DNA from 2 places in the Leuconostoc sp. JNUCC 76 genome. Region 2 is predicted to be linked to the other one. Evidence: riboswitches for the same ligand, from Rfam matches in the RefSeq annotation. Region 2 holds a riboswitch; the other holds the start of a gene.
What was found. Region 2 has a riboswitch for lysine ahead of JNUCC76_RS09805 (amino acid permease). Riboswitches for the same ligand answer to the same signal wherever they lie in the genome.
Positions count from the first base shown of each region.

Region 1: it holds a riboswitch for lysine, as region 2 does, so the genes downstream of both, lysA (diaminopimelate decarboxylase) here and JNUCC76_RS09805 (amino acid permease) in region 2, are expected to answer to the same signal.

Region 1 covers NZ_CM132206.1:614,851-623,203, reverse strand. The annotation lists gene recX (recombination regulator RecX) at 1-213, opposite strand, end outside; gene dapB (4-hydroxy-tetrahydrodipicolinate reductase) at 303-1,025, opposite strand; gene dapA (4-hydroxy-tetrahydrodipicolinate synthase) at 1,025-1,891, opposite strand; gene JNUCC76_RS03250 (N-acetyldiaminopimelate deacetylase) at 1,893-3,047, opposite strand; gene dapD (2,3,4,5-tetrahydropyridine-2,6-dicarboxylate N-acetyltransferase) at 3,047-3,748, opposite strand; gene lysA (diaminopimelate decarboxylase) at 3,750-5,042, opposite strand; lysine riboswitch at 5,126-5,294, opposite strand; gene JNUCC76_RS03235 (fructosamine kinase family protein) at 5,381-6,223, opposite strand; gene JNUCC76_RS03230 (XRE family transcriptional regulator) at 6,407-6,952, opposite strand; gene JNUCC76_RS03225 (VTT domain-containing protein) at 6,990-7,664, opposite strand; gene JNUCC76_RS03220 (amino acid permease) at 7,787-8,353, opposite strand, start outside.
Region 2 covers NZ_CM132206.1:1,941,634-1,949,986, reverse strand. The annotation lists gene JNUCC76_RS09825 (peptide ABC transporter substrate-binding protein) at 1-1,013, shown strand, start outside; gene JNUCC76_RS09820 (metal-dependent hydrolase family protein) at 1,040-2,245, shown strand; gene JNUCC76_RS09815 (LCP family protein) at 2,306-3,487, opposite strand; gene JNUCC76_RS09810 (hypothetical protein) at 4,204-4,632, shown strand; lysine riboswitch at 4,650-4,817, shown strand; gene JNUCC76_RS09805 (amino acid permease) at 4,888-6,327, shown strand; gene JNUCC76_RS09800 (universal stress protein) at 6,383-6,826, opposite strand; gene JNUCC76_RS09795 (replication-associated recombination protein A) at 7,219-8,353, opposite strand, start outside.

The DNA of each region.
Region 1 (8,353 bases), 870 kb from region 2:
GTGGCTAAGAAAGTTAAGCGCAATGCTTAACGCCTTGGCAATAGAATCGTTATGCTTAATTTCTGCAATTAGTTCTTCATCTAATTCTCGCCCTTTCGCCAAACCAAATTTGATGAGAACACTTTCTGCTACACCAAAAGCGAATTGATTATCTAGATCAATATTATAGCGACCCGCTTTTTTTTGAATTGAAATTTTAGTTATCTTTTTCATAACTCTATTGTACGATAAATATTGCTATTCACATGTATTTTAAAATAAAAAATGATGCTAATACTGACATTAACATCACAATTTTTAATTTAAATAATTTGATCTAGTCCGATGACCACACCATCTATATTTTTCACAGCTTCTATAGCGCGAATAACACCTGGTACAAAGGCTGATCGACTTGTTGTACTTTGGGTCAGCGTTAATTGCTCATCCACACCACCAAAATAAACACTTTGCTGTGCGATATAGCCAGGCAACCGTACAGCATGGACTGGCACACGATCAATCTGTTCACCGCGAGCTGGCGCTAATTTTGTTGATGTAGGTTCCTCAATACGAGCTTTTGCAATCAATTTTGCTGTTTGCTTAGCCGTTCCAGATGGTGCATCTATCTTTTTAGGGTTGTGCGCTTCAATAATTTCTGCATCAGGAAAATATTTGGCCGCTAACTGTGAGAATTGCATTAACAAAACCGCTGATAAACTAAAGTTTGGTACAATTAAAACGCCTTTTGATGACTGTTCACGCAGTGTTGCTACTTGTTCATCAGACAGACCAGTCGCACCAATCACTAGTGGCATGTTGTGCTCGATTGCGTACATTGCATTGTCAAATACAGTTGCTGGAGTACTGACATCCAGCCAAATATCTGCTGTCACATTAATATCTGATAAGGAGGTCCACACAGGTACCTTACTCTCATGTTGATGACCACTCACAATACCAACAATTTCATATTCTTCACTCAAGTTATCTTGAATAGCTTGACCTAGTTTACCAAAACCACCAGCTAAAATTATTTTTGTCATTATTTCTCCAATAATTCATTCAAATGTAATTTTTCTGCATCACTTAAAGAAATAAGAGGCAGACGGACAACTTCACGTACGAATCCTTTTTCAGCCAATTTTGTTTTAACTGGAGTTGGGGAAGGATAGGCAAATAGAGCATTCATTCGTGGCGTTAGGTAACGTTGCAAGCGCGCAGCTTCACGCCAGTTATCTGCATTCATAGCAGTAAACAATTCAGACATTTCGTCGCCATAAAGATGTGAAGCTACCGAAATTGTTCCAGCACCGCCGACAGTGTAGGCCGAAAGAGTCATTGCATCTTCACCAGTATAGACTGCAAATCCAGTGGTTCTTTCTACCTCTGCTTCAACAAATTCAGTTGATGTTGTTTCCTTAATTGCATTAATATTAGGATGTTGAGCTAATTCAATCACACTATCAACTGTCAGACCGACCACCGTACGTCCAGGAATATTATATAACATAATTGGCTTTTCGGAAGCATCAGCGATAGCTTTAAAATGCGCAATCATACCAGCTTGACTTGGCTTATTATAATACGGTGTTACTGCTAAGATGCCGTTAATATGCTCGATTTTACTTAAAACTTTGGCTGCTTCTACGGATTCCTTTGTATTATTGGACCCTGCATTAGCAATTAAAAGTGCACGGTTACCAACCTGTTTTGCGATAAACTTCGTAACCTCAACTTTTTCTTCAAAAGACAACGTTGGAGATTCACCTGTTGTTGCTGCAATCACAAATCCTTGCGAACCATGATTTAACAGGTGTTCAATTAATTTCTCTAATGACTCATAATCAATCTCATCGTTTACTGTAAAGGGCGTAATAATCGCCGTAATTAAATTAATTCCTTCGTACATGCTATTCTCCTTGTGACATTCGCCACTCAATAAAATCTTTCAAAGCATTAAATCCTGGCAACAAAGCTGCTTCATCGATGTTTAACTTCGCGCTGTGCAGTGAATGGTTGTCATTGACGCCAAGCCAAAGCATGACACCAGGAATATGTTGCAATATGTAACCAAAATCCTCACCTGTCATCGCAGGTTTTGCTTCTTCAAAAGCAATGTCTTGACGCTGTTCCATGAAACTCAGCAAATTATTAGCTAATTCGGGATTGTTTTCAACAGGCAAATAACTTCCTGTTTCAAGGCGAACATTAATCTTGACATCATTTGCCAATGCCACACCTTCAACTATTTGGCGAATTCGTGTTGTCATTTTATCCAACCCATCTTTAGTCATACTACGAACTGTTCCGGCAAGATGAACCGTGTCTGGAATAACATTATTTGTAAAGCCGCCGCTAATCATTCCAAGACTCACTACACCACCTTCTATTGGATCAACGTCACGCGATACAACAGTTTGTAACAACATAATTAATTCAGCCGAAATGACAATTGGATCCTTACCTAAGTGGGGATAAGCCGCATGACCACCTTGCCCATAGATGTCAATTTCGAGCTCGGCTGTCCCGGCAAATAAGGTACCCGCTAATGTACTCAATGTTCCAGCAGGTAAATTAGGCTGATCATGAATACCGTAAAACTCATCAGGATGCCATTCACCTTCAAAGATTCCTAAATCAACAGCTAATTTGCCACCACTTTTTGACTCTTCAGCCGGTTGAAAAAAGATAATTAAATTGTCTTTAGGTTGATTCTCGCTAAAATACTGAACCAATCCCAAAGCTAAAGACATGTGAACATCATGCCCACATGCATGCATAACACCTTTATGTGTTGATTCAAATGGCAAGCCAGTATCTTCTGTAACTGGCAGCGCATCAATATCAGCACGATATCCTATCGTCCGAATTGGGTCAGTTCCAGAAAATTTCACGAGCAATGCAGTAGGTAATTCTTCTACTTGACGTATTGTCATAAAATTAGTTTGCCAAGATTGAATTTTTTCTAGTAAATAACGATGCGTTTTAAATTCCGCTAAAGCAAGTTCTGGAATTTTATGTAAGTCACGCCGATAGGTTTTTAAATCTTCTTCACTAACTGGCATTATAAGCCTCGCAATGCGTCAATTAACGCAGTCTTTTGTTGCGTCTTCGAATCAATCTCCTTAATAACTTTTGCAGGAACACCCGCAACTACTGTATTGGCTGGTACATCCTTTGTGACAATCGCTCCAGCCGCAACTACTGCGCCGTCACCGACCTGTACGCCTTCAATAACGACGGCATTAGCGCCAACTAGAACGTTATTTCCGATGCGAACAGGTTGGGCAGATGCTGGTTCAATCACACCAGCTAATACCGCGCCAGCACCAATATGAGAATTTTCACCAACGATGGCACGGCCGCCAAGTACAGCACCCATATCAATCATTGTGTTAGCACCAATCTCTGCACCAATATTAATCACTGCGCCCAGCATAATCACCGCATTATCACCAATTTCAACTTGATCGCGAATAATGGCACCTGGTTCAATGCGAGCATTAATTTCTTTTTTATCAAGCAAAGGAACGGCAGAGTTACGTGAATCATTTTCAATAAACACATCTTCTGATGGTAGATTCTTAATCAACAATTCAATTTCAGACCAGTCGCCAATCAATTGTCCAAATGACTCATTTCCAAATTGTTGCACAGTATCTGGCACTTCAGTTGCCAATGTACCTTTATATGTAACCTTTACTGGAGTAATTTTTTTTGCATTTGCAATGAAATTAATTAGTTTTTGTGCTTCGTTTTCAGCCATGTTATTTATCTCCTAGAGTATAATCCTGATCTAAACTGATCATGTGTTCAAAAGTTTCACGTTCAACAACGACTTGATGCTGATCATTTTCCACGAAGACAACGGCCGGTCGTGGATTTCGGTTATAATTTGAAGCCATTGCATAGCCATACGCACCTGTTGCAAGCACAGATAAAATGTCACCAGGTTTTGTCGCCGGTAATTCTGCCTGCCAAACCAATACGTCACCAGACTCACAATACTTACCCGCAATTCGCACAATCTCTTCACTTTTAGCATTTGGTTGATTGGCTAAAACCGCTTCATAATTTGCTTGATAAAGTGCTGGACGAATATTATCTCCCATACCACCATCTACAGCCAAGTAATTTCTAATTCCTGGAATATCCTTACGCGATCCAACTGTATATAGAGTTTGTCCGGCTGGTCCGACAATCGAACGACCAGGTTCAATCCATATTTCTGGCATCGCCCAATTGTACCGTGTAGCCTTCTCTTTCAAAACACGGATAATAGCATCAGCAAACTCGCTTTCTGGCAAAGGTTGATCCTCATCAGTATAACGAATACCAAATCCACCGCCAGTATTAATGACCTCTGGTTGCCATCCCCATGAATAAGCAGTGTCTGCTAATAGTGCTGCATTTTTCTCAAATCCAGTCACATCAAATATTTGAGATCCAATGTGCGCATGTAAGCCACGTAAGTGAAGATGGTTATCTTTTATTGCAATATCATAGGCTTGCTTCGCTTGACCCGTTTGTAAATCAAAGCCGAATTTACTATCTTGTTGACCAGTACTAATAAATTCATGAGTATGAGCTGAAATTCCTGGTGAAATACGTAGCAAAATATCTTGAATAACATTTTTTTCCGCCGTAATTTCTGACAGTAGCTGTAACTCCAGAAAATTATCAACAATAATTGTTCCCACACCATTTTCAACGGCCATCACAAGTTCATCATAACTCTTATTATTACCATTAAAACTAAGATGCTGAGTTGGAAAATCAGCTTTAATTGCTGTATATAATTCCCCACCAGACACGACATCAGCGTGAATATTTTCTTGAGCTGCCACTTGATAAATTGCTTTAGTAGCAAAAGCTTTACCAGCATAACTTACAACATATGGGACGTTTTCTTGTTCAAAGATACGTTTAAACGCCCTCATTGTCTTACGAATAAGTGTTACATCGTAAACTGCTAACGGCGTGCCATATGTCTTTGCCAGTTCGATTGTATCAACACCATCAACTGTCAGATGTTGCTTTTCATTTGTTGGATACGTCATCATTTCCCCTTGAATTACACAAAAAAACCCTTTGATAGGTTCGCAAAACGGACTTATCAAAGGGCATTGTTAGCATTTTTGACAGTTTCCATAGCTCACCGCATCTCTGCGACAGTCTAATAGCTCTTAACTATTAGCCCAATCAAGGTTATTTGTAGTTACCCTTGATTTCGGCGATATCCCCTAAGCTTACCATCAATTGCTACAGCAACTCCGGTAAGTGTATTGTCAATCGCGACCTCTATGTGAAATAATTTTTATTCTGTCATTATTATGACTGAATCACTATTGAATGTCAAGGTTTTTCCGTCTAATTCTTTGCTAGCAATCATGTGCTTTTAAAAAGACGTTAATAATTGGTTCATTCGCGGTGCATAAATATCACCAAATCGTGTAAAGTGCATCAATATGTAATAGAACTCATACCATTTTTCACGTTTTTGCCAGTCATCGTCCAATGACCATTCTTGCATATATTGATCATAAAATGACAGGCTAAACCCGGAAAACACTCTTGAAATAGCTAAATCATATTCTCGATCACCGTAGAACACGTTAGGATCAATAAATACAGGTTTACCTTGATCGTTAAACATAAAGTTTCCTGCCCAGAAATCACCATGCAGTAATGATGGTTGAACTGTTTGCGCGTGATTATCATTTAATATCGTTTCACGTAAATTATTATAATGATCACCACGTTGGGTCAGCCAAAAATTATTTTTTTGCGCTTGCGCCATTAGCGGATCCAAGCGTTGTGTCACAAAAAATTCAGCCCAAGAGGATTGCCAAGTATTATTTTTAGGCACAAAATCTACTAAATTATCACTATCAAATCCAAACTTTGGTGCTGTAGCTTGGTGAATTTTAACCAGCGACTTTGCTAATTCTTGTTGTGTCCCATTTCCTTGATTAATCCACGACAATACTAAGTAGGCGTGTCCTTGTAATTGTCCCTGCGCTAAAATGGCTGGCACAGTCACCACTTCCCCCAAAGCCTTTAAACCAGCAACCTCATGATCAAAAAAACTTGCTTGAGCATTTTGTTGAATCTTTAAAAAATAGCGCTTGTTGTTCGAATAGATTGAAAACGCCTCGTTAATGTCACCACCACGTACCTTTTCTAAGTCGTATGGTTTTTCAAGTCCCAAACGAGTAACAAAATCATTGCCTAAATCCATATTATCCTCCAAAATTTATTATCGGAACAAAAAAACACAATTTCCATTACGAAAACTGTGTTTTTGACAAAATAATACCCTTATTATCGACAAATTTATTCAATTGTCCCACAAGTATTAACATCTAATTGTAGTGTATCATAATATTATACAGACGTCACTACTTTGTGTACTTCTCTACTGTTAGCTGATGACTGGTAAATTGGCTGCAATTAAATCGTTAGTTATATCTACAAATCTTTCATCGTTCAAACGTAACAACCGCCAATCGTATTCCCTATCATTATCAAACTCATCAATATATGGTTCAAACTCACCTTCAGTTTGTAAAATAAGATAGCCTGCAAAAGCATCCGAAAATTCGTTTTCACTTTTGACAACACGCACCAATTGATTATTAGAAAAAAATCCGACGGCTAACTGATCATTGTTCCACTGCCCTTCAAAGGCCCACTTTAAAGTAATCCAATCTGAAAGTGTTATTCCTAGATTCAATAGATAATCCACAGATAAACGAATGTGAATTGGATGCTTACTGGATTGGGAGTCGATTCCTTGAGCATCCAATTGAGAAGAGAAGATACCACTTAATGCCTCAAAATCACTCACACTAGGTACTTTTTCTTCGTTTTGCCATGCTTCAACAGTTTCAACTTCAACATCTAGTGCATCAGCAATCTCTAATGTTGAAATTTTAGTTAATTCTTGTAGTTTTTTTAAGTTATTCATAGTTATAATTATACAGAAAAACCGCCATGAATGGCGGTTATTTCGATATTATTTTTTTCTGTTTTTTTGCAATCATCGCTGAACGAACAACACCAATAATCGTTGGCATTAATGTTACCAACGCAATACCCAAAATAATTACAGAAAAATGTGCTTTAACAAATGGAATATTTCCGAACATATAACCAGCACCGGTTGCAATTAAACTCCAAGAAAACGCAGCAATCACACTATTACGTAAGAAGTGCTTGTATGGAAATTGACTGATGCCAGCCACAAACGGTACAAATGTGCGAACAATCGGCATGTATCGCCCAATGATTATTGCCGCAGCACCACGCTTTTCAAAGAAAGCCTCAGCTTCTTTGATATGTTGTTCTTTAATGAAACGGCCAAAGAAACGGTGATGCAAGATTTTATAACCACCTGTACGACCAATCCAAAAATTGACTGAGTCACCAATAACAGCTGCTAAGAAGAATACAATCATAAATACCCAATGATTAAGTCCGGCATTTAGCCCAGCAGGCGTAGCAGCAACTGCTCCTGCAGCAAACAATAGTGAATCTCCAGGTAGAAACGGCATAATCACACTACCAGTTTCAATGAAAATTACCGCAAATAAAATCAAGTACGTCCATAAACCGAACGCTTGCACAAGATTACCAATATGGACATCAATGTGCAAAATAAAATCAATTAGAAATGACATAAAATTCCCCTAAAGTACGAATAGTAATATTTTACCACACATGTAAGCTTGTCATATTAAAATATAACTTTTCATATCTATTGCGATTTTAACTGCCTTCTAACCAGAAAAATTACAGTAACTTACTTATTTAACGCCTGTTTTGGTTGTCTCATTGAAATACAGCCAAACACGACCATCCAAATAGTAGCACCAATTGCTGGTAGACGAGATTCTGGATTAAAGAAGAGCGTAACAAATACAAAACTGAAAAACAGAATTGCCAATGGCACTAATGTCTTAGGTGCTATAACAAGAAAACCATCAGGCATGTAACTATCTGACTTACGATATTTCATATATGCCATCAAAATCAACACATAAATCATTAAAAATAAATCAGTTGAAGCACTTGTTACAAAACTGAATGCGTTTGTAATTGAAGGTATAACTGAAATCAATGCAGAGAAAGCAACCATCACTGCTGTTAACAATACAGCATTGATTGGTAATTGAGTTTTAGAAATTTTTCTAAATGGTTGTAAAAATTTAGCTTTTGATTGAAATGAAAGTGCATAAAAATTACGACTTGCACTAAACAAAACTGAGTTCAAAGCTGATGCAGCACTCGTCAACACAACAAAATTAATTAATGCTGCTGCCCACTTAACACCTGCTAATTCAAAAACCATAACAAATGGGCTTTGATT
Region 2 (8,353 bases):
CAAAGTATATGGTGACGAATGGGGCCTATCAAATGGTTGGTTGGACTGGCACTAACTCTAGCTTTACTTTCACTAAAAATTCTAATTATTGGGCAGCGAAGAAGGTACAAATTAAAAAGGTTAAAGTGCGAGTTATTAAGACACCAATGACGGCAGCGAACGAATTTAAGAATAAACACTTAGACATTGCTCAGCTTTCTGATGACTATATTAAAACCTACAAAAACACAAAGTATTATCATGCAACCCCACAAGCAGTGGTGAGGGGAATATATTTTAATGAAACAAGCGAAAAGACTAACAATATACACTTAAGACAAGCATTTGGATACGTAATAAACCGTAATGAGATTACTTCTAACATAATGAATGATGGCTCAATGCCACAGTCAAATGCGGTGCCAAAAGGTATTATGACAAATCCGGAAACTGGTGCGGATTTTACCAAGGATGCCGGCACACAGTTTACAGTTGATAAGAAAAAAGCACAAACTGAATGGGCAGCCTATCTAAAGGATACCGGGAAAACTAGTGCAACATTCACAATGACATTTGATGACGATTCTACAAGTAGAAAAGTTGGTGCTTATATTCAATATACTGTGGAGCATGCATTCAAGGGCATCACTATTAATACGAAATACGTGCCACATTCACAAGCTGTTTCAGAAGTATTAAAACAGGATTTTGACATGGTGAATATGGGATTAAGCGTTACTGTACCAGATGCGTCTTACCCATTGGCGATTGGCAAGACAGGTTATGGGTTGAATTTTTCAAAAGTGAGCGATGCGACATACGATGGTTATTTAGCACAGGCAGTGAAAGAAGTAAACGATGCTAAAGCACGTTATGCAACGTTACAGAAAGCTAACCAGTATTTTACTAAAACAAAAGCATATATGGTACCGATTTATCAACCGGTAACGGCAAATGTTGTTACTGATAAAATTGGTGGATTTAAAGGAAATAGCTTTCATTCACCAGCATATCAAGATATGTACTGGAAATAACTTAATGAGTAAGGAGAGATTATCAAATGACAAAAACAAAATATTACAATTTTAATGGCTTTAATGCACAAACAGGTGAGTTTGATCCAAATAGGTACGTTATTGTTGATGAACAATCAGGACGCTATATTGATGTTGGAAAAGGTGATGGCCCTGATATCGAAAATGCTATCAATATGGCGGGAAAATACATTATGCCAGGATTAATTAATGCGCACATTCACATTGACTCTGATGTGAACCATGAATTTGGTAAGGAAAAATTTGGTGTCGATAGCGATGCAGAGCATGTTCGAGCGGTTATTGTGGCCGAAAATAATATGAAAAAAATGCTTCATTATGGTGTAACGGTTGTACGAAATGTTGGCACAGCACGTATGACTGATATTGAAATTGCACGTATGCAACGTGAAGGTAATATTCAAGGGCCGATGATGGTTGCTAGTGGTGCAGCCTTTTCAATGACAGGTGGCCATGGTAGCAATGGTGGTGGTATTGAAGTTGATGGTATTGATGAGGTTCGTAAGGCAGTACGTCAAGCAATGAAAAATGGTGCCCAAGTAATCAAGCTTATGGTGACTGGCGGTGTGAGTGCTGGAGATTTTGAGAACCCAGATCAGGTTCAATTAAATGAAGATGAAGTTCGAGCAGGTGTGATTGAAGCACATAAAAAAGGAATTAAAGTTGCGGCACATGCTCAAGGTGCCGAAGGAATAAAAATTGCCGTCCGAGCTGGAGTTGATTCTGTAGAACATGCTTTTCATATTGATGACGAATCGATAGAATTGATGAAAAACAAAGGAACATCTGTCGTACCAACAATGATTGCTATGAAGAGGATTATTGATCAACCAGATGAAGTGCCATCATGGATGATTGAACGAGCCATTACACACTGGGAGGCACATCAAAAAAGTATCGAGAAAGCAGCAGCGGCGGGAGTGAATATTGTAATGGGAACAGATTCTGGTACACCGTTCAATGGTTTTGGAAATGAAAGTGCTGTTGAAATGGATATGATGGTTGAATTTGGCCATATGACGCCTCAGCAAGTTCTGAAATCAGCAACTGTTAACGCAGCTAAAATGATGGGAATTAATGATAACTATGGTGCTATTGCGGTTGGTCAATATGCAGATTTTATGGTGATTCGGGAAAATCCAATTAATAATATGAAAGTTTTGCAGCAAGAACAGAAGCAAATTTTTCAACATGGTCGTGCTGTAATATAAGATAAAACACAAATAAAAAAAGACGTTATCACAACGTCTTTTTTAGTTCAGTTAATTTTTTTAGTTTGAAGAATCATCATCAGAATCTGTTGATTCATCATCTGCTGGTCGGAGAGAATCAGCTATTGTTTGCAGAGAACTTGGTATATCGCCGCCGTAGGCTGAACCAGTAGAAGCATGCTTCAAGCCAAGGGCGTTACGAGCTAAATTAGTAACACGTTGTTTTTCTTTTTGAGTAACAACTTCATATGAAACATTATTACCTTCGGAATCAGGATAGCTCGTACTAACACCTTGAATATGTTCTGTAACAATTTTCTTTGCGGCGTTAATATATTTGCTAGCAATTGTAGTTAAGTCACCAAATGATAAATCAGTTTGAACATTTGAACTCATTGTGTTCATAAACTTGGTATTTAATAAACTAGAAACATTAGCTGATTTTTTAATTAACGCTTCTAATACTAATCGTTGACGTTTTTGTCGCCCATAATCACCGTCTGGATCATCGTAACGCATGCGCGAGAATGCAAGGGCTGCATCACCGGTCATAACATGCTTGGTTGCTGACCAAGTTACCCCATTATCATCAGAATGTTCATAGCCTGTGCTTCCCTTGTGGAAACGGTACAGGTTTTCACCGTAATCATGAGCTGTCTCTTGACTATAAGTGAAATCAATTGGAGACTTAACAGAAATCCCTCCAACTTGAGTGACCATTTTTTCCAAACCTGACATATTGACTAAGGCATAAAAATCAATAGGAATGTTTAAGTAAGATTCTACAGTTTTAATAGCAGTTGCCGTTGAACCATAGGCGTAAGCTGCATTTATTTTTTGAGGGAAAGTACTTTCGTATCCCGGAATAGAAACCATTGCATCACGAGGAATAGAAATCATTGTTGTTTTTTTTGTCTTGGGGTTAACAAGAAGCAACATCATTGAATCGGTACGTCCTTTGTAGGTACGTCCTAATTCGCCGGTATCCGTTCCAAACAACAAAATAGACAAAGGCTTTCCACTTTGAACAACGCTTGAGACGTTTCGGGATTTAGTGACGCCACTGCTCTTGTATGTTTTATCAATTGCTGATTTAGTATTATGGATAGCCATCCAAGCAAATGTGCCCGACACGATAAGTAAGAGACCGACAACAAGTAAGATAATATTTCGTAGTTTGTGACTACTTTTTGAATAGCGAGCAATTCTGGACTTAACTGCAGTTTGTTTATTTTTTTTCATAACGGTCTCTCGATTGTTTTGGCCAATGAAATATGGCGGTTTGTAAGATAATAAAGACAGCTACCGAGTTGTATCGATATACTGCTATTTTTGGGGTAACAAAGGCAAAAGACTGGAAACTAACGATTAATCAAAAAATAGTAACTATTGTTCTCACCATATTTTGAGATTATTCATCTAGCAATAATTCATCTGCCATGTGATAGATATTTAAGAGCACGACTAAAAATATCGGCAAAAACCAACTGATAGTAATGATATCGGACCAAGTTAAAGTCAAGATTAAATTTTAACCATATCAGCTTTTTTTTATAATTATATCTCATATAATGCTACAATTATTAAGAGCTATAAGCAAATGAGTTTGTAGAAATTTAATATTTGGGAGAATGTGAGTAAGCGGTGTCAATTGAGTATTATTGTCGTCATAAAACTATGTTTGTGTCAGTTCAATTTGAATATGCTTATCTGTATCATCACAATTATAAATAATGTTAATTCCACCGGATAAACTAAGAAAAATTTTAATTATTACTTTTGGCATTATTTTTGTTTTTTTAGGTATTCAAGTTCGATTTCATATGATATTTATGCAAGTTCTGGACGCGACTACAGATTTTGCAGTAAACAATATTTTATCGTTGAAAATACCCCTATACTTAGGGTTAGGTAATCTTTTTTCCCATTATTGGGTCGTCATCCCATTGATAGCGGTCATGGTAGCATTTCTTTATTTCATAAATTATAAGATTGCTGCCTGGTGGTTTGCCATTACACAACTTGTTGCGATGTTGCTGACATGGGTTATTACAATTATTTTACGCATTCATTGGCAGGATGGCCCTAAAATAGGTGAAACTATACCTAACTTATTGTTGGTGTGGTGGTTGCAATTGCTCTTGCTGTTGGTCATTATTATGCCACATTTGGTCAAGTCGAGAAAAATTCAAGTGATGATCAATATTGTCATTGGTTTGTTTTGGTTATCAATTATGCTAGCCCGTATTCAGTCTCATCATATGGCATTGACTAGTGGGTTGGGAGCAATCACCTTTGGCTATTTTTGGTGGCAGTTTAGTGCACAACAATATTATAAACGGGCGCGACATTGGCAAAAGGTACTTGAAATTGACGGGCGCGTATAAGTGTGTTATTATTTTGATTGTGTCAAAGAGGTTGCAACCGACATGAGTCGCATGATGAAGTCCGCCAGGATGTTGAAATCATGTAAAAGGGAAGGTTGCCGAAAGAATTATCTGGCAAGATAATTCTTGGGCTAGTGATTAATAGTTGCTAGACTGTCGCAAAATTGCGGTGCGCTTTGAAAAGTGATTAATAATGACTTTTTAAACCTCTTCCGTTTGTTGTGAAGAGGTTTTTTATTTTGAGAAGGAGATATTATGTCTGAACATAATGGACACATACAGCGTAGATTGAAAACGCGACATGTGTCGATGATTGCATTAGGTGGTTCAATAGGAACGGGATTATTTGTAGCATCAGGAGCAACTGTTGCTCAAGCTGGACCACTAGGAGCTATTGTTGCTTATTTAGCTATTGGTGTAATGGTTTATTTTTTGATGACCTCACTGGGGGAAATGGCTACATATTCACCAACATCAGGTTCATTTTCTGATTATGCTGGAAAATATGTTGATCCCGCATTGGGATTTGCAATGGGTTGGAACTATTGGTTCAATTGGGCTATCACGCTTGCTGTTGATATTGTTGCTGTTGGTTTAGTAGCTGAGTTCTGGTTTCCACATACACCTGGATGGATATTTTCCGCAGTTGCGTTATTACTTATCTTTTTGATTAATATCTTTTCGGTTGGTACTTTTGGTGAAGCAGAGTTTTGGTTATCAATGATTAAGGTGATAACTATCATTGCTTTCCTAGTTGTTGGTCTGGCTACTATTTTTGGTGTAATTCATTCTGACATCAATGTCATGAAAAACTTGTCGGTCGGTAATCACGGATTTGTTGGTGGACCTCAAGCTGTTTTGTCAGTATTCGTTGTTGCCGGATTTTCTTTTCAAGGAACTGAGTTAATTGGTATTACTGCTGGAGAAGCTAAGGATCCTGATAAGTCAGTTCCTAAGGCGATAAATCAAGTGTTTTGGCGTATCTTACTGTTTTATATTCTGGCAATTTTTGTCATTTCCGCTTTGGTTTACTATAAAGATCCGCGCTTGTTGAGTTCTTCTACACAAAACATTGCTGTCTCACCATTTACTATTGTATTTAAAAATGCAGGAATTGCTTTTGCGGCTAGTTTAATGAATGCAGTTATTTTAACATCAATTGTTTCGTCAGCAAATTCAGGTTCATATGCTTCTACACGGATGTTGTACGCTATGGCGCGTAAAGGCGATGCCCCTAAAATTTTTGCCAAGCTTTCAAGTAGAGGGGTACCAGTTGCAGCCTTAGTATTAACTACTGCGATTGGCCTATTAGCATTTATTGCTAACACCAAAGGGGGATCAGTTGCTTATACTTGGCTGGTCAATGCCTCTGGGTTAACTGGATTCATCGCTTGGGTCGGCATTGCTATCTCTCATTATCGCTTCCGAAGAGCTTATGTGGCGCAAGGAAAGAGTCTGTCTGATTTGAAATACAAGGCTAAGTGGTTCCCATTTGGTCCACTATTTGCGCTAGTAATTTCTATTGGTGTTATTATTGGTCAGGATCCGGACAGTTTTGCCCATCTAAATTGGGAAAAAATATTTGTGACTTACTTATCAGTTCCTTTGTTTGTAATCTTATATTTTTGGTACAAAGTTTCTCACAAAACGAAGCTAATTGCTCTAAAAGATGTTGATCTAAAACAATATAAATAAAGGCATACAAAAAAAGACACTGCATCATTGTAGTGTCTTTTTTATGAGTAATAACTTAACCGCGAACTACTAGGACGTCCACTTTAGCAGATCTCGTTACGAATTCAGTAACAGAACCAATAACTAAACGTTCTACAGCGTTTAATCCAGTTGCACCAATAACAATCAAATCAGCATTGACTTCGTTAGGTACATCTTTAGCGATTAATGACTTGGGTGAACCATATTCGATTAGATAATCAACATTTTTAACACCAGCTTCAATTGCCTGTGTTTTATATTTTTCTAAGCTCTTACGCGTTTCATCTGACACTGCTTCGACCATTGTATCGTCGAAACTAGCCACATTTTGAAATGCACGGGTATCGATAACGTTTAAAATTGACAAGACGCCTTCATCACCAGCATCCAAGGTCAGTTCAACCGCACGCGTTAATGCAGCTTCAGATTCTTTTGATCCATCCATTGGTACTAAAATCCTATGATAATTTGCTGTCATAATAACATCCCTTCTTGCAATATGCAATGTGTTCTTCTTCTACACCTCTAGTATAGCGCTTTCATAATAAAATTAATAGTATGTTCTTTAACCTAATTAAACACGGGTTTTAATTTATACAAAAAGCGCCCACGAATGTGGACGCACGGGCTTAGCCCGGAACACTCAATTAATACCGTTAATCGCTACGCAGATTTTCCTCGAAATTATCGAGGTGGATGGTTCATCAAGATTGTCAGATTACCGAATGAAAGGGCATATCTTCTAAGTCATGAATTCCCAACCGAAAATAAAAGTTGTAAGGAAAAAGCTGATGATGTAGCAATGCGTATATCTGAGGAATTCATATAGTATTATAACGCGAAAACTCGCTAACTAAAAGACTTGACTTTTTAGTTTAGCCCGTTTTGTTGTCGCGATTTTAGTGTCTGATATACATCAAATAATTGTTGTTCAACTTTCGAATTACCTTTAGGGTGAAAGTACTGAATGTTTGTCATTTTATCTGGTAAGTATTGCTGAGCTACCCAATCATTATCATAGTCGTGCGGATATGTGTAATCTACACCGTGATTCAGCTCCGAAGAGCCCTTATAATGTGCGTCTTTTAAATGATTAGGTATATCGTAAGATTTGCCATGACGAACATCACTAATGGCCGAGTCAATTGCTTTATAGGCTGAATTAGATTTAGGAGAGAGAGAGAGCTCAATAATAGCATTGGCGAGCGGAATTCTGGCTTCTGGGAATCCTAGTGTTTGTGCGGCTTGAATAGCAGTGACTGCTCGCTGAGCTGCCGGTGGATTTGCCAACCCGACATCTTCGTAGGCAATAACGGTAAGTCGGCGTGCTAAAATCGGTAAATCACCGGATTCGATAATGCGGGCAGCGTAGTGTAACGCCGCATCGGTGTCGGATCCGCGAATTGACTTTTGCAGTGCTGAAATCACATCATAATGCGCATCCCCATCTTTATCTGCTGATAATGCTTTCCGTTGCACAGTCTCTTCGATGATTGGCAAACTGATATGAACGACACCCTTTTTATCTGCTTTTGTTGATAAAACTGCTAATTCTAAACCATTTAAAGCACTACGTAAATCTCCATTTGTTGCTCGCGATAATTGCAACATAGCGTTATCATCGAGAACGATATTGTATTGCCCAAGGCCTTTTTCTTTATCAGCAATGGCTCGTTTAACGGCGTTTGTGATATCTGTTTCACTTAGACTGTTAACTTCAAATATTTGCGTTCTGGAACGAATAGCTGGTGTGACATTAATATAAGGATTTTCTGTCGTCGCACCAATTAATATAATTGCTCCAGATTCCAAATGTGGTAGTAAAAAGTCTTGTTTGATTTTGTTTAAACGATGAATTTCGTCTAGTAATAAGACGACAGTCCCTGACATTTTTGCTTCTTCGACAACGATTTGCAAGTCTTTTTGGCTATCGGTAGCAGCGTTTAGCATGCGAAACGCATATTTTGATGAACCGGCGATGGCACTAGCTATTGATGTTTTACCA